3 regions of the Microbacterium sp. H1-D42 genome follow, and region 1 is predicted to be linked to each of the others. Evidence: predicted binding sites of a transcription regulator. Region 1 holds the regulator's gene; each other region holds the start of a gene.
What was found. The regulator HrcA, encoded in region 1, represses chaperone genes, less so after heat shock. The targets are predictions, from matches to a motif close to TTNGCACTCGNNNNNNNCGAGTGCNAA.
Positions count from the first base shown of each region.

Region 2: groES (co-chaperone GroES) is a predicted target of HrcA. The motif match lies at 4,060-4,086, and genes of this name have one in related genera.
Region 3: groL (chaperonin GroEL) is a predicted target of HrcA. The motif match lies at 6,199-6,225, and genes of this name have one in related genera.

Region 1 covers NZ_CP093342.1:1,563,105-1,570,825, forward strand. The annotation lists gene MNR00_RS07410 (ABC transporter permease) at 1-212, opposite strand, end outside; gene lepA (translation elongation factor 4) at 467-2,317, shown strand; gene MNR00_RS07420 (DUF1990 family protein) at 2,361-3,011, shown strand; gene hemW (radical SAM family heme chaperone HemW) at 3,039-4,277, shown strand; gene MNR00_RS07430 (carboxylesterase family protein) at 4,293-5,711, opposite strand; gene hrcA (heat-inducible transcriptional repressor HrcA) at 5,813-6,856, shown strand; gene dnaJ (molecular chaperone DnaJ) at 6,905-7,721, shown strand, end outside.
Region 2 covers NZ_CP093342.1:2,736,100-2,743,820, reverse strand. The annotation lists gene tsaD (tRNA (adenosine(37)-N6)-threonylcarbamoyltransferase complex transferase subunit TsaD) at 1-145, shown strand, start outside; gene MNR00_RS13055 (hypothetical protein) at 142-579, shown strand; gene MNR00_RS13050 (hypothetical protein) at 583-1,746, shown strand; gene MNR00_RS13045 (hypothetical protein) at 1,736-2,854, shown strand; gene MNR00_RS13040 (class I SAM-dependent methyltransferase) at 2,855-4,033, opposite strand; gene groES (co-chaperone GroES) at 4,172-4,468, shown strand; gene MNR00_RS13030 (hypothetical protein) at 4,672-5,856, shown strand; gene MNR00_RS13025 (hypothetical protein) at 5,952-6,173, shown strand; gene MNR00_RS13020 (dynamin family protein) at 6,214-7,721, shown strand, end outside.
Region 3 covers NZ_CP093342.1:1,019,123-1,026,843, forward strand. The annotation lists gene ugpC (sn-glycerol-3-phosphate ABC transporter ATP-binding protein UgpC) at 1-99, opposite strand, end outside; gene MNR00_RS04845 (thioredoxin domain-containing protein) at 314-1,285, shown strand; tRNA gene MNR00_RS04850 (tRNA-Thr) at 1,335-1,407, shown strand; gene MNR00_RS04855 (SOS response-associated peptidase family protein) at 1,460-2,113, opposite strand; gene MNR00_RS04860 (DMT family transporter) at 2,176-3,111, shown strand; gene MNR00_RS04865 (nitroreductase family protein) at 3,112-3,753, opposite strand; gene msrB (peptide-methionine (R)-S-oxide reductase MsrB) at 3,750-4,151, opposite strand; gene MNR00_RS04875 (DUF2332 domain-containing protein) at 4,219-5,211, shown strand; gene MNR00_RS04880 (DUF3263 domain-containing protein) at 5,221-5,478, shown strand; gene MNR00_RS04885 (LytR C-terminal domain-containing protein) at 5,542-6,132, shown strand; gene groL (chaperonin GroEL) at 6,262-7,721, shown strand, end outside.

The DNA.
Region 1 (7,721 bases):
CAGGTCCACCACCGTTCGATCAGCGGAGTCGTCTCGCTGAGGTTTCGCGGACCGAGCAGGCCTTCGATCTGCTCGGGGGTGAGTGGTGGCTTTCGGCCGACGTAGTTGCTACGCGGATCGAGGAAGGACCAGGCCAAGAAATAGGTGACGTTGGTCGCGACCACGATCATGAGCAGCCAGCCGAGTGCCCGGCGCACGAGATACTTGATCAAGGTGTTGATTCTTTCTCTTTTACAGCCATGCGCGGGATCTCCGACGCAACGCTGAGTCGGGAAGTCATTCAAGCATGCATCCTGCGCCCGGCGCACGTCGACAGCACCGGAGGCCGTGACGGAGTGGATCGCCTGGCAGTCGGGGAATACTGCACGGGCAACTTCGCGAGACTATCATCGGTCTCCACGAATGGGGGATTAGGCGAGCCTGAACGTAGACTTGCCTGAACCCTTTCGGACGCACCAAGGACCACATGTCACCCCGCGCTCTCACTCCTCTGTCTCCCGCCGCGACTCCGGCAACGCAGATCCGCAATTTCTGCATCATCGCCCACATCGATCACGGCAAGTCGACCCTCGCCGACCGCATGCTGCAGGTCACGGGATCGGTAGCGGATCGTGACATGCGCGCGCAGTACCTGGACAGGATGGACATCGAGCGCGAGCGCGGCATCACCATCAAGAGCCAGGCCGTGCGGATGCCGTGGTCCGACGCCGACGGCACCTATGCCCTCAACATGATCGACACTCCTGGTCACGTGGACTTCACCTACGAGGTGTCGCGCTCGCTCGCCGCCTGCGAGGGGGCGATCCTGCTCGTCGACGCAGCCCAGGGCATCGAGGCGCAGACCCTTGCGAACCTGTATCTCGCACTCGAGAACGATCTGCACATCATTCCGGTGCTGAACAAGATCGATCTGCCGGCCGCCGACCCCGAGAAGTATGCGAAGGAGCTCGCCGACCTCATCGGCGGCAAGCCCGAGGACGTGCTGCGGGTCTCGGGCAAGACCGGGCTCGGCGTCGAAGAGCTGCTCGACCGCATCGTGCAGCAGATCCCCGCTCCTGTCGGCGATCCAGAGGCGCCGGCGCGGGCGATGATCTTCGACTCGGTGTACGACACCTACCGCGGCGTCGTGACGTACGTGCGCATGGTCGATGGCAGACTCACCCCGCGTGAGCGAGTGCAGATGATGTCGACCAAGGCCACCCACGAACTGCTCGAGATCGGTGTCTCCAGCCCCGAGCCGATCCCGTCGGACGGGCTCGGCGTCGGCGAGGTGGGCTACCTCATCACCGGTGTGAAGGATGTGCGCCTGTCGAAGGTCGGCGACACGATCACAAGCGCCCGTGCCGCAGCATCCGAAGCCCTTCCCGGCTACACCGATCCGAAGCCGATGGTGTTCTCGGGCATCTATCCGATCGACGGCAGCGACTACGGCGACCTGCGTGAGGCGCTCGACAAACTGAAACTGTCCGACGCCTCGCTCCAGTACGAGCCCGAGACGTCGGTCGCCCTCGGCTTCGGCTTCCGCTGCGGCTTCCTCGGTCTGCTGCACCTCGAGATCATCACCGAGCGGCTGTCGCGCGAGTTCGGCCTCGACCTCATCACGACGGCACCCAGCGTGATCTATGAGGTCACCACCGACACCGGCGAGACGGTCATCGTTACGAACCCGAGCGAGTACCCTGACGGACGCGTGGCGAGTGTTGCCGAGCCCATGGTCAAGGCGGCGATCCTGCTGCCCAAGGACTATGTCGGCACCGTGATGGAACTGTGCCAGTCGCGGCGCGGATCGCTGCTCGGCATGGAGTACTTCAGCGAGGAGCGCGTGGAGCTGCGCTACATGATGCCGCTCGGCGAGATCGTGTTCGACTTCTTCGACCACCTCAAGTCGAAGACTCAGGGGTACGCCTCGCTGGACTACGAGCCCGCTGGGGTGCAGACCGCGGATCTGGTGAAGGTCGACGTGCTGCTCCAGGGAGACAAGGTCGACGCGTTCAGCGCCATCGTGCACCGCGAGAAGGCATACGCGTACGGCACGCTGATGACCGAGAGATTGCGCAAGCTCATCCCGCGACAGAACTTCGAGGTGCCGATCCAGGCCGCCATCGGCGCCCGGATCATCGCCCGCGAGACCATCCGCGCGCTCCGCAAGGACGTGCTCGCCAAGTGCTACGGCGGCGACATCAGCCGTAAGCGCAAGCTGCTTGAGAAGCAGAAGGAGGGCAAGAAGCGCATGAAGATGGTCGGCCGCGTCGAGGTGCCACAGGAGGCGTTCATCGCCGCCCTGTCCGGTGACGTCGAAAGCAAGGACAAGAAGTAAGGAGCGGGCGATCACCCAGGTTCGTCTGGGTAGGCTGGAAATCATGCGTCGCGGGACATTCCGAGAAGGCACGGTCGACTATGCAGCGGTCGGGGCCACCCATGCCCCCGATCTGATGCAGTATCCACCGGAGCGCAGCGTGCCCGCCGAGGAGTCCTGGCGGATCGGGAGCGGCGAGGACCGGTTCCGCTCGGCCGCAGAGGCACTGCTCTCCTGGACAGCCCAGCGCGCCGCTGGGCTCGAGCTCTCGGACGTCCGTCCGGCATCCGGCGAGGCGTACACCGGCATCAGCTTCGATGCCGAGGGGGCCCCCATCGTCCCGAACCGCAGTCAGCCGGAGCAGCGCTTCGACGCCGAGGGCACGCCGTTCGCTGCGCCCGGCATGACACTGAAGCTGCGAGGTCGCGTGAAAGGCCTGCGCGCTGATGCTGAACTGCGCGTCATCTCAGTGACGGAGGAGCGCCGCCGCGTCGGCTTCGTGCTGGGCACCGTCGGCGGTTCTGTCGTCAGCGGCGAGGAGTCGTTCGACGTCGACTGGCACGAGGGCACCGATGAGGTGTGGTTCACCGTGCGCGCCTTCGACGCGCCCGCATCGGTCTTCTACCGCGTGCCCGGCATGGTGCGCCGCCGGCGCAAGGAGCTGTTCGCCCGCTACCTTCGGGCCATCTCGCCGCTGTACGCGACGCCCATCTGATGGCGCTGAACTGATGGCGCTGAACTGATGGCAGGGCCCCTTCCGCTGGGTGATCCGGCACCCGCCGACGGTCGCTTCCCTGAAGACGTCCGCATCGATCCGCTCGTACCGTTCTCGGCGTATCTGCACGTGCCGTTCTGCCGGGTGCGGTGCGGCTACTGCGACTTCAACACGTACACGTCCACTGAGCTGGGTGGTGCGCGTCAGGATCAGTACGCCGACACTCTGATCCGCGAGATCGCGCTGGCGCGCGAGGTGCTCGGCGCGACCGGCGTGGTGCGCCCGATGGACACCGTCTTCTTCGGCGGCGGCACGCCGACGCTGCTCCCTCCTGGGGACCTCGCCCGGATGCTGCGCGCAGCCGTGGATGCCTTCGGAATCAGGGAGGGGGCAGAGGTCACCGTCGAGGCGAACCCAGACACCGTGACGCCCGAGGTGGTGCGGACGCTGGTGGATGCTGGTGTGAACCGCCTGTCGATCGGCATGCAGTCGGCTGTGCCGCATGTGCTCGCAGCCCTCGACCGCACCCATCGTCCCGAGAACGTCAGCACGGCCGTGCAGGCCGCACGGGATGCGGGTCTGGATGTCAGCCTGGACCTGATCTACGGAGCGCCAGGCGAGACGCTCGACGACTGGCGGCAGTCGCTGGAGTCCGCCCTCGACCTCGGCCCCGATCACATCTCGGCATACGCGCTGATCATCGAAGACGGCACCAAGCTTGCCCGGCAGATCCGTCGCGGCGAAGTCCCGGCCCCGGATGACGACCTGCAGGCCGACATGTACGAACTGGCCGATGAGCGCCTCGCAGCTGCCGGCTTCGACTGGTACGAGGTGAGCAATTGGGCCAAGGGACCAGGCGCTGGCACGAATTCCGTGCATGCGTCGCGGCACAACCTGGCCTACTGGCGCGGTTCGGACTGGTGGGGCTTCGGCCCTGGGGCGCACAGTCATGTGGCCGGCCTGCGCTGGTGGAACGTCAAGCACCCCGCTGCCTACGCGCAGCGGCTGAGCCTGGACGAGTCGCCGGCGGCCGGACGCGAGCAGCCGGACCTCGAGGCCCGCACGCTCGAGCGCGTGCTGCTGCGCAGTCGCCTCGCGGAGGGGCTGCCGATCGCCGAGATCGCCGAGCCTCACCGCGAGCGGGTCGCGGAGCTGATCTCCGACGGCCTCGTCGATCCGGCATCCGCCCTGCGCGAGCGGCGCGTGCGGCTGACCCTGCGCGGGCGGCTGATGGCGGATGCTGTGGTGCGTGCCCTGACGGAGTGAGCCGCAGCGTGCCGATCAGCCCGGCAGCAGGTCCAGGCCCTCTGTCCGTCGCTGTGGCATGGTGACGCTCTGGGCGGACAGCACGCGGGTGCTGCGTTCGGGCCCGTACGGTGCCCAGCCGGGGTCGCCGTTCTTGATGAACGCGATCCACGCGTCACGCATCTCATCGGCAAGCTGCTGCGGCGCATCGCCTCCCGCCATGCGCTGCGCATCTGCCGACGCGAGCTGATCGAACACGAACCCCAGTTCGAGTGCGTGGGCGGCGCGCAGATCGCGCACAGGGCTCGGCCAGGCGAACTCGTACACGTAGGTCGGCGCCTTCCGCGCCCTGGCGGCGCGCGTCAGCGGGGCACGCAGCAGCAGGTCGGTCGCCAGCTGACCGTAGATCTCTCCGGTCGAGGCTCCCGGGAACGCCGTGCGATACGCCTCGACGGCGCGACGAGGTATGCGCAGCACGAGTCGGGCCAGCAGCAGGTTCCACTCGCTGAGCCCGTCCAGCTGCTCGGGAGTGAACCACAACCGGTACTCGTCGGTGTTGCTGCCGATCAGCAGGGGCACGTCGACGTCGCCGAGCACTTCGTGCGGCGAGCGAGGCAGGGTCTGCGGATCGATCGCGAACTGGAAGCCAGGCGCGCCGTCGAGAGGTGACGATCCGGCGGAGTGGGTGCGGCGCGCCTCCAACAGCTGATCCGGTGCGACCGAGGCGAACGAGTCCCGTTCCGTGCGGACGCCGAGCAGCTTCGCGAGCTGCGCGGTGACGCGCCCTGCCTTCTTGCGCGGCTGGGCCTGCAGCGGCCCGGACTCGATGATGGCGCGGGCGATCAGCGGTCGGGAATCATCGAGAGCGAGGAGCCCTGCCACCAGCGCCCCGCCGGCCGACTCGCCCATCACCGTGATCTGCGCCGGATCACCGCCGAACGCGGCGATCTCGCGGTGCACCCACGCCAGTGCGGCGGCGGCATCGAGCAGACCGAGGTTGGTCGGTGCGTCGGACAGCACCGAGAAGCCCTCTGAGCCCAGCCGGTAGTTGACCGACGCGAAGACGATCCCGGCGCGGGCGAACACCGCGCCGTCGTACAGGGGAATCGCCGCGGTGCCGCGTTCGAGCGCTCCGCCGTGCAGCCACAGCACCACGGGCGCATGCTCTGCCCCTGGGGGAGCCCAGACATTCGCCGTCAGCACGTCCTCGCCGTCGATGATGACCGAACCGAGCAGTTCGCCGATGGGCCCGGCGTAGGGGAGCTGCGGTGAGGTCGCTCCGAATTCCGTGGTGTCCCGCACACCGTCCCACGCCGCGGCCGGCTGCGGGGCGCGGAACCGGTTCGCATCGAACGGCGGTGCGGCATAGGGGATGCCGAGGAAACGGTGGACTCCGTCGGCAGCGGTGCCGCGGACGGACCCTGCCGTGAGGGTGGCGGTCGGGGCGGCGCTCATGAGCGTCATCCTAGGGTGAAGGCGGGTCGTCTTCGGCAGGCGTCCGGCTGAGCGGGGTAGGATTGGCACTCGGAAGGTTCGAGTGCCAGCGGGGAGGGAACATGGTCACAGAGCGTGGACTTGAGGTTCTCCGCGCGATCGTGCAGGACTACGTCGAGACGCACGAGCCCGTCGGAAGCAAGTCGATCGTCGATCGCCACTCGTTCGGCGTGTCGGCCGCGACCATCCGCAACGACATGGCGCTGCTCGAGGATGAAGACCTCATCGTCGCCCCACACACCTCGTCCGGACGTGTGCCCACAGACAAGGGCTACCGCGTCTTCGTGAACCATCTTGCGCAGCTGCGGCCGCTCTCCACAGGACAGCGCAGTGCGATCGAGTCGTTCCTCGGCGCGCCGAGCGACCTCGACGACCTGATGGCCCGCACGGTGCGCGTGCTCACTCAGCTGACCGGTCAGGTGGCACTCGCGCAGTACCCGTCATTCGCGCGGGCGAGCATCACGCACGTCGAGCTGGTCGCGCTCGCGCCGAATCGGATGCTGGTGGTGCTGGTCACCGATGCCGGCGGCGTCTCGCAGCGCATCGCGCCGCTGCCGATCGACCTCGACGAGACGGATCTCGCGGTACTCCGCGCCCAGCTGCTCTCGCTGATCTCCGGCCGGGCCGTGGGTGAGGCGACGGAGCGGATGCTGTCGCTCGCCGAACCGGAGGCAGGATCGCCGGCTGCCAGACTGCACCCGGCCCTGCACGCCCTGGCCGCGGTGATCTCCGAGGAACTCGCCGAGTTCCGGCAGGAGCGCCTGGTGATGGCCGGAGCTGCCACGCTCGCGCGTCGCGAGCAGGACTTCCGCGGCAGCATCCATCCCCTCCTCGAGGCGATCGAGGAGCAGGTGACCCTGCTGCGCCTGATGAGCGAGATGGTGACCGACGAGCACGGCCTCGCCACCAGCATCGGCACAGAGAACGCATCGTTCGGTCTCGGTGAGGCCTCGATCGTGGCCAGCAACTACGCCGCCCCCGGCGGCACCGCACGCGTCGGGGTCATGGGCCCCACGCGCATGGACTACTCGAGCAATCTCGCTGCAGCGCGGGCCGTGGCCCGCTATCTGTCGCGCATGCTCGAAGAGGACGACGCCGCCCGCTGACCCGGCGGCTGCACATATCGATACGCACGCACACGCAGAAAGGTGATCGTGGCGGACCATTACGAAGTTCTCGGGGTGTCCCGAGACGCGTCCCAGGACGAGATCAAGAAGGCCTACCGCAAGCTGGCGCGCCAGCTGCATCCGGATGTGAATCCGGGGGAGGACGCCTCCGAGCGGTTCAAGCTCGTCACGCACGCCTATGACGTGCTCAGCGACGAGGATTCCCGCCGGCGCTACGACATGGGCGGCGACGCGAACGGCAACGGCGGCTTCGGAGGCTTCGGCGGTTTCGGCGACATCTTCGAGACCTTCTTCGGCGCGGCCGGCGGCGGACGGGGCGCACGACCGCGTTCGCGGCGCGAGCGCGGCCAGGATGCCCTGGTGCGCATCGACCTCGATCTCGGCGACGTGATCTTCGGCGTGCACCGTGACATCGAGGTCGACACGGCCGTGCTGTGCGAGACCTGCGAGGGCAGCTGCTGCCAGCCAGGCACGTCGCCCGTCACCTGCGACGTCTGCGGCGGCACCGGCCACGTGCAGCGACAGGTGCGCAGCCTGCTCGGCAACGTGGTGACGACCCAGCCGTGCGGCAGCTGCGAGGGCTTCGGCACGACCATCCCGTACCCGTGCGCTACGTGCGCCGGTCAGGGGCGGGTGCGCTCGCGTCGCACTGTCGCGCTCGACATTCCGGCCGGCGTCGAGACCGGGCTGCGCCTGCAGCTGCCCGGCTCCGGTGAGGTCGGCCGGGCCGGTGGCCCGAACGGCGACCTGTACGTCGAGGTGGCGGTGGCGCAGCATCCGGTGTTCAGCCGCGAAGGCGACGATCTGCTCGCCACCCTCGAGGTCTCGATGTCGGATGCCATCC
Region 2 (7,721 bases), 1.2 Mb from region 1:
TGGAGCCATGATCGCTGGACTCGCCGCCGAGCTGATCTCCAGCGGACGCCGCCCGTCGACCCTCGCCTTCGGGGCGGATTCGACGCTGCCGGTGACCGAGATCCAGGTGAACGAGAGCGTGAACGAGGGCGTGAGCGCATCATGACCGATCCGCGCATCGAGGGCCCGACCCCCGAAGTCGAGAAGACCGAGGGCTCGGCATCGCTGCCTGGTGCGCGCAAGGGGTACGGCAAGCTGCCTACAGGGCCGGTGCCGACCGATGCGACGATGGCCGGAGCAGGACCTGCGGCGGATCCCGGCGAGTTCGTGCCGCATGAATGGGCGCCGGAGTCCGCCGATGACGGGCGGCTCGCGCCGTGGGCGCTGTTCGCGGCGATCGTGGCGCTGGCGACGTCGATGTTCGTCGGCTGGGGGATCCCGGTCGCGATCGTCGCCGTGATCGCGGCGATCATGTCACTGCGTCGACCGGTCGAGAACCGTGCGATCGCGGTGTGGGCGCTGGTACTGGGGCTCTGCGCGACGCTGTTCAGTGCAGGATGGCTGATCTGGGCGACGATGCAGTTCGAGAAGCTGGGGTGACCGATGCTGGAGAGCGCGGACAGTTCACGACGACGTGAGCTGGAGCTGAGGGCGTACGCGCCCGGCGGCGGGTTGTCGGATGCTGAGGCAGCAGAGCTGCACGCCCTGACCGACCGGGGCGCTGCGCGCCGCCGCGAGCTGCAGCGCCGCGCATTCACGCCTGGCGGTGGGCTGTCGGATGCTGAAGCGGCCGAGCTTCGGGAGTTGGATGCCGCGGAGGCAGCCCGTGCGCAGGCCGCGTCGCTCGGTGCGGAGAGGGATCCGCACGCGGCGCCGATCGCCCCAGCGCGCGTGTCGAGAGCGGCCGCCGACAGCATCCGCGCCGCACCGGAGATCATCCCGCCGGAGCCGGTCCGGTCCGAGGAAGACCTCCAACCCGAGACCGAGACCGAGCTCGCCAGCTCCCAGCCGCGCACGCGGCGCTGGGTGATCCCTGCCGCAACGGGTCTCGCGCTGCTGATCGGCTTTGTCGGCGGCTGGCTGGCCTTCGGGCAGCAGAACGAGGCAACGCCGAAGATGTCCGCCGATCAGGCCGAGCTGAAGAATGACCTCGAGGCGTCGGGGGACTACGACCCCGGATCCCTCACGTTCCGGGGTGAGCAGTACGGCGTCACGGTGTGGACGGGCACGGCCAAGAAGGGCGTGAGTGAGTGCATCATCCTCAACCGGGGACCGGCCACCCAGCACGAGTGCCGCACGATCGATGAAGCTCGCACGTCGGACGAATATCTAACGGCCACCCTGGACTCGACCGGTGACGGCGACCACTGGGTCTACTGGGCGACGATGGTGCAGGACATCACCGGACGGGATACGACCGTGATTCAGCGGTCCGAGATCGTGGAGTCCACTGACTGGACAGCGCAGTTCACCCCCGAGGAGGTCGAGCTGGCGCGCGTTCTGGAGGCGCAGAGCGTCGATCCGAACGCACTGAGCATCGTCGGCTACGACGGGGACACCCCGATCTGGCTGGGCTACGCGCCCGAGCAGTGCCTGTACGTCGTGACCCAAGGCGCCAACGACGTGCTGAGCTCGTGCGAGGTGTCGGACGACGGGCAGGTGACCGAGTTGACCGTCGAAGGCACGACCTACTCGGTGCGCACCTCTGACACGAGTGCACCGGTCCTGACCGTCACCAAGACCGCGGAGGCGCCGGATGCTGGATGACGCCGCACGCGCTCGCCGCCGTGAACTCGAGCACAAGGCCTATGCACCCGGCGGCGGCCTGTCGGATGCCGAAGCCGAGGAACTGCGGGGCCTGACACGACCTGCCGAGTCAGAGCCTGTCGCAGTCACCCCGACCCCGGCCGTCACCGCACCCGCTCCTGAGCGCCCTGAGCCCCACGAGCGAGACGAAGCGCCCTTGGAACGCCCTCCGGCCCCGGAACGGGCGGAACGCGACGAGGGACAGGGACCACCTCAGCCACCGACGGCTCCCGCAGAACTCGCGAAGCCCCCTCGCCGTTGGCTTGCTCCGCTCGCGGCCGTCCTCACGCTCCTCCTCGGATTCGGCGCCGGTTGGCTCGCCTTCGGTCGCGACGGCGGCGCGCCGGCGATGACCGGCGCCCAGCGCGACGTGTGGATCGAGCTGCAGAAATCCGATGACCTCGATGCCGGCTCCATCGAACTGGTCGGCTCGAAGTATGGCGTCGATGCCTGGACCGCGACCAAGGACGACGGCGAACTCGACTGCTTCTTCCTCACGGGCGGCAGCGAGACCGGTGGCAGCGAGCGGTATCCCACGCCCTCGTGCGTGCAGTCGGATCGCGAGGGCAACGAATTCGGCTTGCAGGCCAGCGCCTCGATCGAGAACGACGATCGCTGGGAGACGGTCTGGGCCTCTCTGATCGAGGACATCACGGGGACGCAGGTCCTGGTCATGCAGCGTCAAGACGATGACCAGGAGTGGAACTGGCGCTCGCAGTACTCCGGCGACGAGCTGCCGATCGCCGAGTTCCTCGACAGCAAGGGCTTCCGCGGAGACATGCTGCAGTTGATCGGCTACGACGGTGACGTCCCGATCTGGCTGCATCAGGACGCGCAGAACTGCGTGCTGGTCGCGACGGCCACCGAGATCTCGGCTCAGGCGTGCGGTGGTCTCGACTCTGCGCGAGCCCTCGACCTCTCGGTGCCTGGGGCCACGTACAGCGTGCGCATGACCGATTCGCGGGGTCCGCTGCTGACCGTCATCCGCACCCCGGCATCCGTGGTGTGCGACGTCGATTCGGGGTACTGTGCCACAGCAGATGACAAGACCGGCTTCCCTGAGGAGTGATCAGACCCGATCGGCGAGGATCGCCACGCGTCCGGCGGGCGTGCGGGTGAGGATCAGCGTGGCCGCCTTCGAGCCCTTCAGATTCAGCTTCTTGCGGAACGCGGCAGGATCGATGTCCATCCCGCGCTTCTTGATCTCGAGCCGCCCGATGTCGTTCGCACGCAGGGCGGCGCTGATCGCCTTCACGTGAGCCGGCATGGTCTCGCGCACCCGGAACGACTGCACGAACGGACTCGTCAGCGCGGCATCGCCGGTGAGATAGGCGATCTGCTCGTCGAGCATGCCGGCCTCCAGCATCCGCCCCGCCTCGCCGATCAGCCGCGCGCGGATAACCGCGCCGTCTGGCTCATGCAGGAACGCGCCGAGTTCGCGCACCGGCTCGTCTTCAGCATCCGCCGCCGCCGTCAGCTCGTGCGTCTTGCCGTCGCGCACGACCAGAGCCGCTCGTCGGATGCCAGGGCGCGCCAGCACGCCGCTCCACAGCACCAGCTCGACGACACTGCCATCGGCACTGACCCACTGCGCCTCGACATCGTCGGGGATGAGGTCGCGGTCGAGGCCGGGGCCGAGCTTGATGCCGGTCGGGTGTGTGCGGGCGACGCCTGCGCACCAATCCAGAGACGGCGACCAATCAGATGCTGAGGTGCGACGCGTCTCGCTGTGCCCGGCGGTCCGTCGCGCCGGATCCAGCCAGATGGCGCCCTCTGTGGGGAGGGCGTCCTCGGCGAGGCCCTGGCGGACGGTCGCCTCGAAGGGAGCCAAGTTATAGGCGGCGATCGCGGCGGTGACCTCGTCAGCATCCACCGCCGTCACGTCCAGCCCGGCGGCGGCGAAGGCGAGGCTGTCGCCGCCGATGCCGCAGCCGAGATCGGTGACCGTCGTGATGTCGGCCTGGCGCATCCGCACGGCGTGCAGCGTGGCGACGTGCAACCGGGTGGCCTGCTCGAGCCCGGCCCTGGTGAACAGCATCCGTGCGGCGAACTCGCCGAACTTCGCGTGTGCCTTCACTCGCAAGTGCGCCTGACCGACGACGGCAGAGACGAGTTCGGGGGAGTGCCCGGCAGCCCGCAGCCGTGAGACGGCCTTCGCCACATCCGCTGATGACTCGATCGGGCCCACCTCGTCGAGCAGGGCGAGCCCCTCGCGAGTGAGCAGTGCGGTCAGTTCACCCATCTCCACACGCAAAGCCTACGCGCGGCGTTCGATTGGCACTCGCATTGCGTGAGTGCCAGCCGTCGGCATACACTGGAGTTAGCACCCTCGGTATGAGAGTGCTAATAGTCTTCTGATCTCCAGTCACGAAAGAAGAGGTACACCGTGTCGGTTTCCATCAAGCCGCTCGAGGACCGCATCGTCATCCAGCAGGTCGAGGCCGAGCAGACCACCGCAAGCGGTCTGGTCATCCCTGACACCGCCAAGGAGAAGCCCCAGGAGGGCGAGGTCGTGGCAGTGGGCCCCGGCCGCATCGACGATAACGGCAACCGCGTTCCGCTGGACGTCGCCGTGGGCGACCGCGTGCTCTACAGCAAGTACGGCGGCACCGAGGTCAAGTTCGGTGCTGACGAGTACCTCGTGCTCTCGGCTCGCGACGTGCTGGCGGTCGTCGTCCGCTGACGCACCCCTCGAATCACCAGAAGGACCCGGATGCCTGGCATCCGGGTCCTTCTGCATTCCCCTATCAGCCCCCATCGACCCCCTATCGATCCCCCGGGTGCCCCCGTCAACCCTCGGGATCACCCCCGATGCCGCGGCAGCCGCAGCCGCGCACACTCTTCTTAGGCGCCAAACGGCACTCTTTGATGAAGGGGATCAAAATCATGGCTGCGAACGACAACATCAACGTTCTCGGAGCTCAGTGGAACCTCGGGCTCGACGTCCAGGACTCTGGCAACGACAACTCGACGAACGACTCGAACAACGACCTGCTCTCGAACAACGACACGGACGTCAGCGACTCGGGCAACGACAATTCGGACAACTCGGACAACTCCGACAACTCCGACAACTCGGACAACTCGGACAACTCCGACAACTCCGACAACTCGGACAACTCCGACAACTCGGAGAACGACGACTCCATCAACGACTCGTTCCAGGTGAACGACTCGTTCCAGGACAACTCGGTGCACGACTCGGGCAACCAGACGCTCTATGACCACTCGGTCAACGCAGGCATCCGCCAGTACGACACCGGAATGGGCGACCTCAACATCGGCGTGGGAGACGGCGACTTCGCCGCCATGTCGAAGATGCACGGCGGCGGCGCTGATGTCGACATCGACATCGACGCGCGCACCACGGTCAACGACCAGTCGGTCAACCAGAACATCACCACCTCCTCCGGCAGCGGCGGAGCGGCGATCGCAGTCGGCGGAGACGCGGACGGCGGCTGGGGCGGCCCCGCGTTCTCGGGGGCGGCCGGCGGCGACACCGGCAACGGCGGCAACGGCGGTGCGGGCGGAGCAGGCACGGGCGGCGATGGCGGCCTCGGCATTCTCGGCTCGGGTGGTTCCGGAGGGGCGGGCACCGGCGGTGCCGGCGGCGCGGCCGGCGGCAGCGGTGCCGGCGGAGCTGCAGGGTCCTTCGCGGGCTCGGGGGACAACGACGGTGGTGCCGGCGGAGACGCTGGTGCGATGGGCGGCGGCGCGAGCGGCGGCAACGTCGGTCAGTACTTCGGCCAGAGCAGCAATATCGCCTCGGGTGACAACTCGATCGCAGCTGGCGGCGACGTCGACGTCCGCAACATCGACACCGACATCGACATGGGAGACATCTCGATCGGGAACACGTGGAACACCGATTCGTTCAATGAGGACTTCTCTGACAACTGGTCGATCAACGACTCGTTCCAGGACAACTCGATGACCGACAACTCCGACAACTGGAGCGTCAACGACTCGTTCCAGGACAACTCGAACGAGACGGACGTCGATGTGGATGTCGACGTCGACAACTCCAACGTGCTCAGCCCCAACGCTGACGCGAACGAGTTCGACTTCTGAGACTGAGAAGCCGCATGACCTGCCCGGCCGTCCACTCTGGTGGACGGCCGGGCACACCACTAAACTCCTGAAGCATCTGATCCGGAGCGAAAGCCATGTCTGAGGAACACGAAGTCCCCGGGGCCGATGACGGCCTGCAGGACACCGTCTGGGGAGACGGTCCGTTGTTCGACCCTTTCTCGACCGATTCGTTCAGCCAGGAGCTCGTCAATATCGACGAATCAGACTGGGGAGATGCGGACCTGTTCTGGGACGACGATGCCACTGGCGTCGCCGACCCTGGCAGCGACGCACCAGAGGGCGACCTGCTCGGCTGAGAAGCACGGCAGCCAGCATCCGCGCGCAAGAGGGGGACAAGTGCCGGAGCACCGCAGTACCGAACAGACTCAGATCGTCGACGTCATCCACGATGTCGGCGATCTCGCCGCGTCCGCGGGCCGTCAGGATCTCGCTGCACGATTGGCCAACACCCGCGAGCGGCTGGCAGATCCTGCCGTGCGGGTGATCGTCGTCGGCGAGTTCAAGCAGGGCAAGAGCAAGCTCATCAACGCCCTCGTCAACGCACCGGCATGCCCGGTGGACGATGACGTGGCCACCAGTGTGCCCACGAGCGTCGGTTACGCGGAGCAGCCGTCGGCCTGGGTGGTGGAGCAGCCCACCGGCAACGGCGCCGCACCGAACAGGCGCGAGATCCAACTCGAGCAGCTCGCCGACTACGTCTCCGAGCGGGGCAATCCCGGCAACGAGCGCGGCATCGTCTCGGCTGAGGTGCTGCTGCCGCGCGAGATCCTGCGCGGCGGGCTGAAGCTCGTCGACTCGCCAGGCGTGGGCGGACTCGAATCGTCGAACTCGCTGGCCACGCTGGCAGCGCTCTCCAGCGCGCACGCGGTGCTGCTTGTCTCGGACGCCTCGCAGGAGTACACAGAGCCCGAGGTGCAGTTTCTGCAGCACGCCATGCGGATGTCGCCCAACGTCGCCGCGGTGCTGGCCAAGACCGACCTGTATCCGGAATGGCGACGCATCGAAGAGATCGACCGCCGGCACCTGAGCGGTCACGATGATGTGCCGATCTTCTCGGTGTCGAGTGATCTGCGTCTGCTCGCTGCCGAGCTGCAGGACCGCACACTCAACGACGAGTCCGGTTTTCCGGCGCTGGTCGCGCACCTGCGTCGTGAGGTGCTCGGCCGCGCCGAGGTCATTCACGAGCGCAGTGCCGTGCACGAGCTGATCTCGGTCGTCGACCAGCTGGAGATGTCGCTTCGGGCCGAGCTGAACGCACTGGTGAACCCCGAGGACACCCCGCGCATGATCGCCGAGCTCGAGGCCGCCAAATCCAAGGCCGATGAGTTCCGCGGACGTTCGGCCCGCTGGCAGGTGCTGCTGACCGACGGCATCGCCGACCTCGTCGCCGACATGGAGCACGACGTGCGCGACAGACTGCGCAAGGTGCAGCGCGAGGCAGAGCGCGCGATCGACGACGGCGACCCCGGCCCCATCTGGGATCAGATCCGCGAGTGGCTCGATCAGCGCGTGACCGCGGCCGTTTCGGAGACCTTCGTATGGACGGACGAGCGCTCGCGGTGGCTGGCCGAAGAGGTCGCAGAGCTGTTCAGCCAGGACCAGTCCGACATCCCGATCCACGACGTCTCGGACATCACCGGAGTGCTCGACGTCGTCGATGACATCTCCGGCCTCGACGCCGGGCAGCTGGGCGCCGCAGAGAAGATGTACATCGGCGTGCGCGGCTCGTACGGCGGCGTGCTGATGGTGGGGCTGGCCACGAGCCTGGTCGGCATGGCCCTGATCAACCCGCTCTCGCTGCTGGCCGGGGTGCTGGTGGGACGGCGCGCCTATCGCGAGGACAT
Region 3 (7,721 bases), 540 kb from region 1:
GAACTCGCCGTCTGCCACCTCGAGGTTGAGCTTGTCGACTGCCGGACGGGTTCCGCCGGGGTACAGGCGGGTGGCGTCGTCAAAGGTCACAGATGCCATTGCATTTCTCCTTCACCGGCAGGTACGTGCCGGACGATCCGTTGTGATGGAAGCGGCGGGGTCCACCCACCGTGACCCGCCATCGGGTCGTGAACAGTATTGCACGCGCCGGCGCATCTGGGTATTTCCCAGACTGCCTCGTTAACATCGAAACCGGTGCCGCAGTCTCCGCGGCCGCGGGATCACCCGTCCCACCCGATCTTCAAGAGGAACGATGTCGAGCGACGAAACGCCGAACGTCCCCACCACTCGCAACTCGCGCGACGTGGTGCGGCAGAAAGCACAGCAGGTGCAGGCTCAGCAGTCCAGAGCCCGCGTCATGCGCCGACTCATCATCGGCCTGGTCGCGATCGTCGCCGTCGGATCGATCGGCGCAGCCGTCGCCTACGCTGTCGGATCATCGATATCGCAGCCCACGCTCAGCCCTAAGGGGATGGCCGGCGACGGCGTGACCGTCGACGACGTGACCATGGCCGCCGCCACCGGAACCACTCCGAGCCCTGTGCCCTCAGCCTCTGATGCCCCGGCATCGTCGACGCCGACGCCTGATCCGACCGCCACGGCGACCAAGCCCACCGAGGTTCACGTCTACGTCGACTACCTGTCGGCAGGCGCCTCGGAGTTCGAGCGCGCGAACGCGCGCCAGCTCGCCACCTGGATCGGGGAAGGCGCAGTCACCGTCACGTACCACCCGGTGGCGCTGCTGACGGCCAGCTCGAACGGCACGAAGTACTCGCTGCGGGCCGCATCCGCTGCGGCGTGCGTCGCGACCTACTCCCAGGACCAGTTCTACGACTACAACCACGAACTGCTCACCGATCAGCCCGAGATCGACAGCGATGGCCGCACCAATGTGCAGCTGGCGGATCTCGCGGTGGCCGTCGGCGTCGAGAACGCCAAGACGGTGCGCGATTGCATCGAGGGGCAGAACTTCGTGAAGTGGGCGAAGGATGCCACGGCGCGCGCTCTTGAGGGCCCGCTGCCTGGATCGAAGGACCTCAAGCTCAACAACGAGGCACTCGTCGTCGTCGAGGGCAAGCCCTACGTCGGGGCCATGGACGACCCGGCTGAGTTCTCGCAGTTCGTGCTCACGACGGCGAGCGACGAGTACTTCGGTGCGACCCAGCCCACGCCGACGCCCACGCCGGTACCGATTCAGACGGTTACTCCCGCACCCAAGTCTTGAGACGCGGTGCAGGATGCCGTCCGGCCGTCGCTATGCTTGATGACGGTCCGCCGACTTGGCGCAATTGGTAGCGCACCGTACTTGTAATACGGGGGTTACGGGTTCGAGTCCCGTAGTCGGCTCAGACGAAGAACGGCCCGCGTCCCGGAATCGGGGACGCGGGCCGTTCTCGCATCAGAACAGCATCCCGTCGCCCTTGTCGTCTGCGCGGCTGGCGGCGGTGACCCGCTCGTCGAGGCTCTCGGCGGCGAGCAGCGCCTCATCGATGAGCTCGCGGTTCGGGTCTCCGGTCAGCCAGTCGGCGGCGAAAGCGGTGGGGATGAGCACTGGCATCCGATCGTGGATGCCGGCGAGATGAGCCGGTGCGGGGCGCATCACGATCGAGTAGCAGGTCGTCCATTCGCCGTCGGGCGTGCGGCCGCGCTGGGTCACTGCTGCCATGCCGAACAGGACTCCGGCGCCCAGTCCGAACTCGTGCCACACCCGGCTCGGCTTCTGCATCTCGAACCAGCCGGTCGAGGGGACGAGCGCGCGCGTGCGCAGCCCACCTGGGCGATTCTGCAGCCGCTCTGAGCGGGTGTTGATCGACGGGAACTTCGCCGGCTGCCCATCGACGAGATACCCCCACCAGGCAGGTTCGAGCTGGGCGGCGCCGTCGACAGCTGTCACCAGGGGATTCAGATTGCGCAGGTTCTTGCCGGTGGGACGCAGAGTCTCGCCGGCATTCTGCTGCGCCCACGAGCGCAGCCCTTCCAGCATCGCCTCGTCGGCCTCGGCCAGCAGCTCTGCATCGGTGAACCGAGGATCCAGCCCGTAGCTCGCGCACATGCGCCCAGCGTAATCCGACCCACCGACGTTCGGTCCCCCGCGGCTCGGGTAGCGTTGCAAGGATGACCGAGACGCGCCACCTCCCCACCGGGATCGCTCTCGGCGGCGCCGTCGCCATCGGCGCCATGACCGCCATTCAGGCACGCATCAACGGGGTGCTCGGCGTGCGTCTCGACGACGGGATCGTGGCCGGACTCATCTCATTCAGCGTGGGGCTGGTGGTGCTGATCATCGTCATGCCGCTGATCCCGTCCGCACGTGCAGGCGCGCGGCGCCTGGTCACCGGCATCCGATCACGCAGGATCCCGTTCTGGATGCTGCTTGGTGGCACCTGCGGGGCGCTCACCGTCTCGACTCAAGGGCTCGTCGCCGGCGTGCTCGGCGTCTCGCTGTTCACCGTCGGCGTGGTCGCGGGGCAGACCCTGCACGGCCTGCTGCTTGACCGCATCGGCTTCGGACCGTCTGGCGTGGTCGCGGTGACGACCGGACGCGTGATCGGGGGACTGCTCGCGCTCGTGGCCGTCGCCATCTCGCTTGGCGGTGACGTGCTGGCGAGTGCGCCGGTGTGGCTGCTGGTGCTGCCGTTCCTGGCTGGAGCCGGCATCGCCTGGCAGTCAGGCGCCAACGGCCGCCTTGCCCGTGCCACAGCATCGCCGATCACAGCGACGCTGATGAGCTTCATCGCCGGCACGACGGTGCTGATCATCGCCGCCGGCATCAGCGTCGCCGTGAAGGGGATGCCCCAGGCGCTGCCGACCGAGCCGTGGCTCTACATCGGCGGGCTGCTCGGATTCGTCTACATCCTGCTTGGGGCGTGGCTCGTCCCGCACACCGGGGTGCTGCTGCTGGGTCTCGGCAGCGTGCTCGGCCAGCTGGTCACGTCGATCGTGATCGACCTCATCTGGCCGGTGGATGCGGCGCCCGCGCTGTGGCAGCTCATCGCGATGGTCGTCGTCGCCGTGGCATCCGTCGTCGTCGCCCTGCCGCGTCGGCGCTGATCAGCCCTTCTTGGACTTGCGCTTCTTGTCGTTCTTGGACTTCTTGTCCTTCTTCGCCTTCTTGGGCTTGACCTGCTCCACGGCCGCGTGCGCCGTCTCGGGCGCCGCCTCCGGCATCCGACTCAGCACTTCGCCGACGTCCAGCGGCTTGCGCCGGCCGGGTGTCTTGCCCGCAGGCCTGCCACCGACGTAGAGCCACCCCAGCAGCTCTTCGTTCGCCGCCAGCCCATGCGCTTTCGACACGGCCTCCGATCGGGTGAGGCCGCCGGTGCGCCAGATGACGCCCCAGCCCGCCTCGTCCAGCAGCAGGCTGAGCATGTGCGCGACGCCGGATGCCACTGCCTCCTGCTCCCAGTGCGGCACCTTCTCGCTCTTGCGATACGACGCGACGACGGCGATCAGCAGCGGAGCGCGCAGCGGCTTGCTTGACGGCTTGTCGTCGCCGGCCGCCTTCGCGAGGGCGTAGCCGAGCAGCAGACGGTCATCGCCGCGCAGCTCGATCAATCGCCAGGGGCGCAGCGAGGAATGGTCGGCCACTCGCCCGGCAGCCGCGACCAGCGTGTCGAGCTGCTCACTCGTCGGGGCGTCGTCGGTGACCTTAGACCACGAGGTGCGCCGCAGAACGGCGTCGAGTGCGCTCACTTGTCGGGCGTGAAGGTCAGCGCCAGCGAGTTCATGCAGTACCGGTCGCCGGTGGGGGTGCCGAATCCATCGGGGAAGACATGGCCGAGGTGCGAGCCGCATACCGCGCACCGCACTTCGGTGCGGACCATGCCCAGCGTGTTGTCCTCGATCAGCTCGACCGCCTCCGGGCGCACCGATTCGTAGAAGCTCGGCCAGCCGCAGCCAGAGTCGAACTTCGTACCGCTCTGGAACAGCTCAGCCCCGCATGCACCGCAGTTGTAGAGGCCGGACCGCTTCTCGTCGAGCAGCTCACCCGTCCAGGCGCGCTCGGTCGCGGCCGTGCGCAGCACCGCGTACTGGTCATCTCCGAGTTCGGTCCGCCACTCGGCTTCGGTCTTGTTCACCTTGTACGACATGTCTCCATTCTCGCGCGTTCCGGTGGCATCGGGGTCGGTGAGAATTCGAGTCGGTGAGAATGGAGACATGATGGATGCCGTGCGAGAGCGCTTCGACCGGTTCGCGCGAGAAGAGGCGCCGGGGCGCAGCGACACGTACGCCGAGTGGGCCGCCGGCATCGCGTCGGATGCCGAGCTGCAGGACCTGCTGAGCCGGATCAGCCCGCAGCACCGGCAGCCGCCCCTGGTGTTCGCCGTCAGCCGGATTCTCGGTGCGCCGCTCGGCGCCTATGCGCGTTGGCGTGCGTTCGCGCTCGCCAACGCTGCCGAGCTGATCGCAGAGTGCGAGCGCCGCACCGTGCAGGCCAACGAGCCGCTGCGGCTGGCCGCACTGCTGCCGGCACTCAGCCAGATCGACGGGCCGGTCGCGCTGCTCGAGCTCGGCGCCGCCGCAGGCCTGTGCCTGTATCCGGACAGGTACTCGTACCGTGTCGTCGACGAGCACGAGGCGGAACGGCTGCGCCTCGATCCGGCTGACGGGCCGTCGACGGTGGTGCTGACCAGCGTCGTGCGCGGACCGATTCCGGTACTGCGGATGCCCGAGATCGTGTGGCGCGCAGGCATCGACCTCGCCCCGGTCGATGTGCGATCAGCCGCAGACCGGGCCTGGATGGATGCCCTGATCTGGCCGGGGGAGCGGGAGAGGGCGGCGCGGATCACCGCCGCCGCGGACATCGTCGCTGCTGACCCGCCGCGGCTGATCGCCGGAGACGTCGCCGAGCGGCTGGACGAGCTCGTGGCATCCGCGCCCCGCGACGCGACGCTCGTCATCACCACGCCAGGAGTTCTGGTGTACCTGCCGCGAGCCCACCGGCAGGCGCTGATCGACCGCATCCGCGCCCTGGACGCGCGATGGATCACGATCGACCAGCCCGGCCTGCACGACGGATGGCAGCCGCCCCTCGACGCTGTAGCCTTCGCCGGCTTCGCCGTCGCGCTCGACGGGCGGGTGTGCGCTGATGCCGATCCACTCGGGCGATGGTGGGAGTGGCGCGGCGGCGACCGCACTGCGTCCGCGTAGCCTGAAGCCATGCTCGGGGACCTCACTGATCGCGATCGCGCGATCCTGACGCTGGAAGCGGCATGGCCGCGGCACGGCGGCATGAAGGAGGAGACGATCCGCGAGAAGCTCGGCATGAGCCCTGCACGCTACTACCAGCTGCTCGGGCGCCTGATCGAGACCGAGCAGGCGCTGCAGTTCGATCCGCTGCTGGTGCGTCGGCTGCGACGGCTTCGCGATGCCAGAGGCGCGCAGCGCACGGCACGGATGCGCGGCTTCGTCGGCTGAGCGGCACGCGCGACGGACGCTGCTCCGTGCGGATTCACGGAATGCGCCCGCTAGCATCGAGGGGTGTCTAAGCCCCCACAGGACCGTTTCGACGACATCCCCCGCACCTCAGGACGTGTCGGCGCGCACCGCGCCGAGCAGCCGGGGATGAACGGGCTGGTCGTGCTGCTCTGGTCCGCGGCCGTTGCACTGGTGCTCATCGTCGGCGGAATCTTCATCTCGCTGGTGATGATGGACCGCATCTCGTTCTCACCCGAATCGCAGCCGCCTGCACCCCAGCAGACGCAGGGGACCGACCCCAAGATCGACACCTCGTACCGGGTGCTCATCCTGAACGCGACGCCCGAGGAGGGGCTCGTGGTCGAGGCCCGCGACGCGCTGCTCGCGGAGGGCTGGCCGGCCGATGGCGTGTTCGGCAGTGAGGGATCAAGCCAGGAGTTCGACAAGACGACGGTGTTCTACGTCGACAAGGCCGATGAGGCCGCCGCCCTCGGAGTGGCTGAGGTTCTCGGTGGCGCAGAGGTGCAGCAGAGCGATTTCTACGCCGATCTCAACGACAGCGAGCAGCCGCAGCTCACCGTGGTGATAGGCCTCGACCGTGTCACCGACGCCACTCCCAAGGCGGAGGACACCGAGGAGGCGCCCGCGGAGTGATCCGCGCTCGGCGAACAGCCCTCCCCGGCGGCTTGCACTCTCATGGGTCGAGTGCCAAACTGGGTGTTAGCACTCGAACACTCTGAGTGCTAATTCCCATCGCCTACGTCCGGGAGGGACGAAAGACTCATGGCAAAGATCATCGCTTTCGATGAGGAGGCCCGTCGCGGCCTCGAGCGCGGCCTGAACATTCTGGCCGACGCAGTCAAGGTGACACTCGGCCCGCGCGGTCGCAACGTCGTGCTCGAGAAGAAGTGGGGCGCGCCCACGATCACGAACGACGGCGTGTCGATCGCCAAGGAGATCGAGCTCGACGACCCGTACGAGAAGATCGGTGCGGAACTCGTCAAGGAGGTCGCCAAGAAGACCGACGACGTCGCCGGTGACGGAACCACCACCGCGACCGTCCTCGCTCAGGCGCTCGTCCGCGAGGGGCTGCGCAACGTCGCGGCCGGCGCCGACCCCATCTCGCTCAAGCGCGGCATCGAGAAGGCCGTCGCGGCCATCACCGCCGACCTGCTCGCCACCGCCAAGGAGATCGACTCCAAGGAGCAGATCGCCGCAACCGCATCCATCTCCGCCGCCGACCCCGAGATCGGCGCGCTGATCGCCGAGGCGATCGACAAGGTCGGCAAGGAGGGTGTCGTCACCGTCGAGGAGTCGCAGACCTTCGGCACCGAGCTCGAGCTCACCGAGGGCATGCGCTTCGACAAGGGCTACCTGAACCCGTACTTCGTCACGGACCCGGAGCGCCAGGAGGCTGTCTTCGAGGAGCCCTACATCCTCATCGCCAACCAGAAGATCGGCAACATCAAGGACCTGCTGCCGATCGTCGACAAGGTGATCCAGGACGGCAAGGAGCTCGTCATCATCGCCGAGGACGTCGAGGGCGAGGCTCTCGCGACGCTCGTGCTCAACAAGATCCGCGGCATCTTCAAGTCGGTTGCCGTCAAGGCTCCTGGTTTCGGTGACCGTCGCAAGGCTCAGCTGCAGGACATCGCGATCCTGACCGGTGGCCAGGTCATCACCGAAGAGGTCGGTCTCAAGCTCGAGAACACCACGCTCGACCTGCTGGGTCGTGCGCGCAAGGTCATCGTCACCAAGGACGAGACCACGATCGTCGAGGGTGCCGGTGAGGCGTCGACGATCGAGGGTCGCGTGACGCAGATCCGTCGTGAGATCGAGAACACCGACAGTGACTACGACCGCGAGAAGCTCCAGGAGCGCCTCGCCAAGCTCGCCGGCGGCGTTGCCGTCATCAAGGCGGGCGCGGCCACCGAGGTCGAGCTCAAGGAGCGCAAGCACCGCATCGAGGACGCCGTCCGCAACGCGAAGGCTGCTGTCGAAGAGGGCATCGTCGCCGGTGGTGGCGTCGCGCTGCTGCAGTCGGCCAAGGTGCTCGACGCCCTCGAGCTCGAGGGTGACGAGGCGACCGGCGCGAACATCGTCCGCGTCGCCACCGGCGCTCCGCTGAAGCAGATCGCGATCAACGCGGGTCTCGAGCCCGGCGTCGTCTCGCATAAGGTCTCCGAGCTGCCTGCCGGCCACGGACTGAATGCGGCCAACGGCACCTACGGCGACATGTTCGC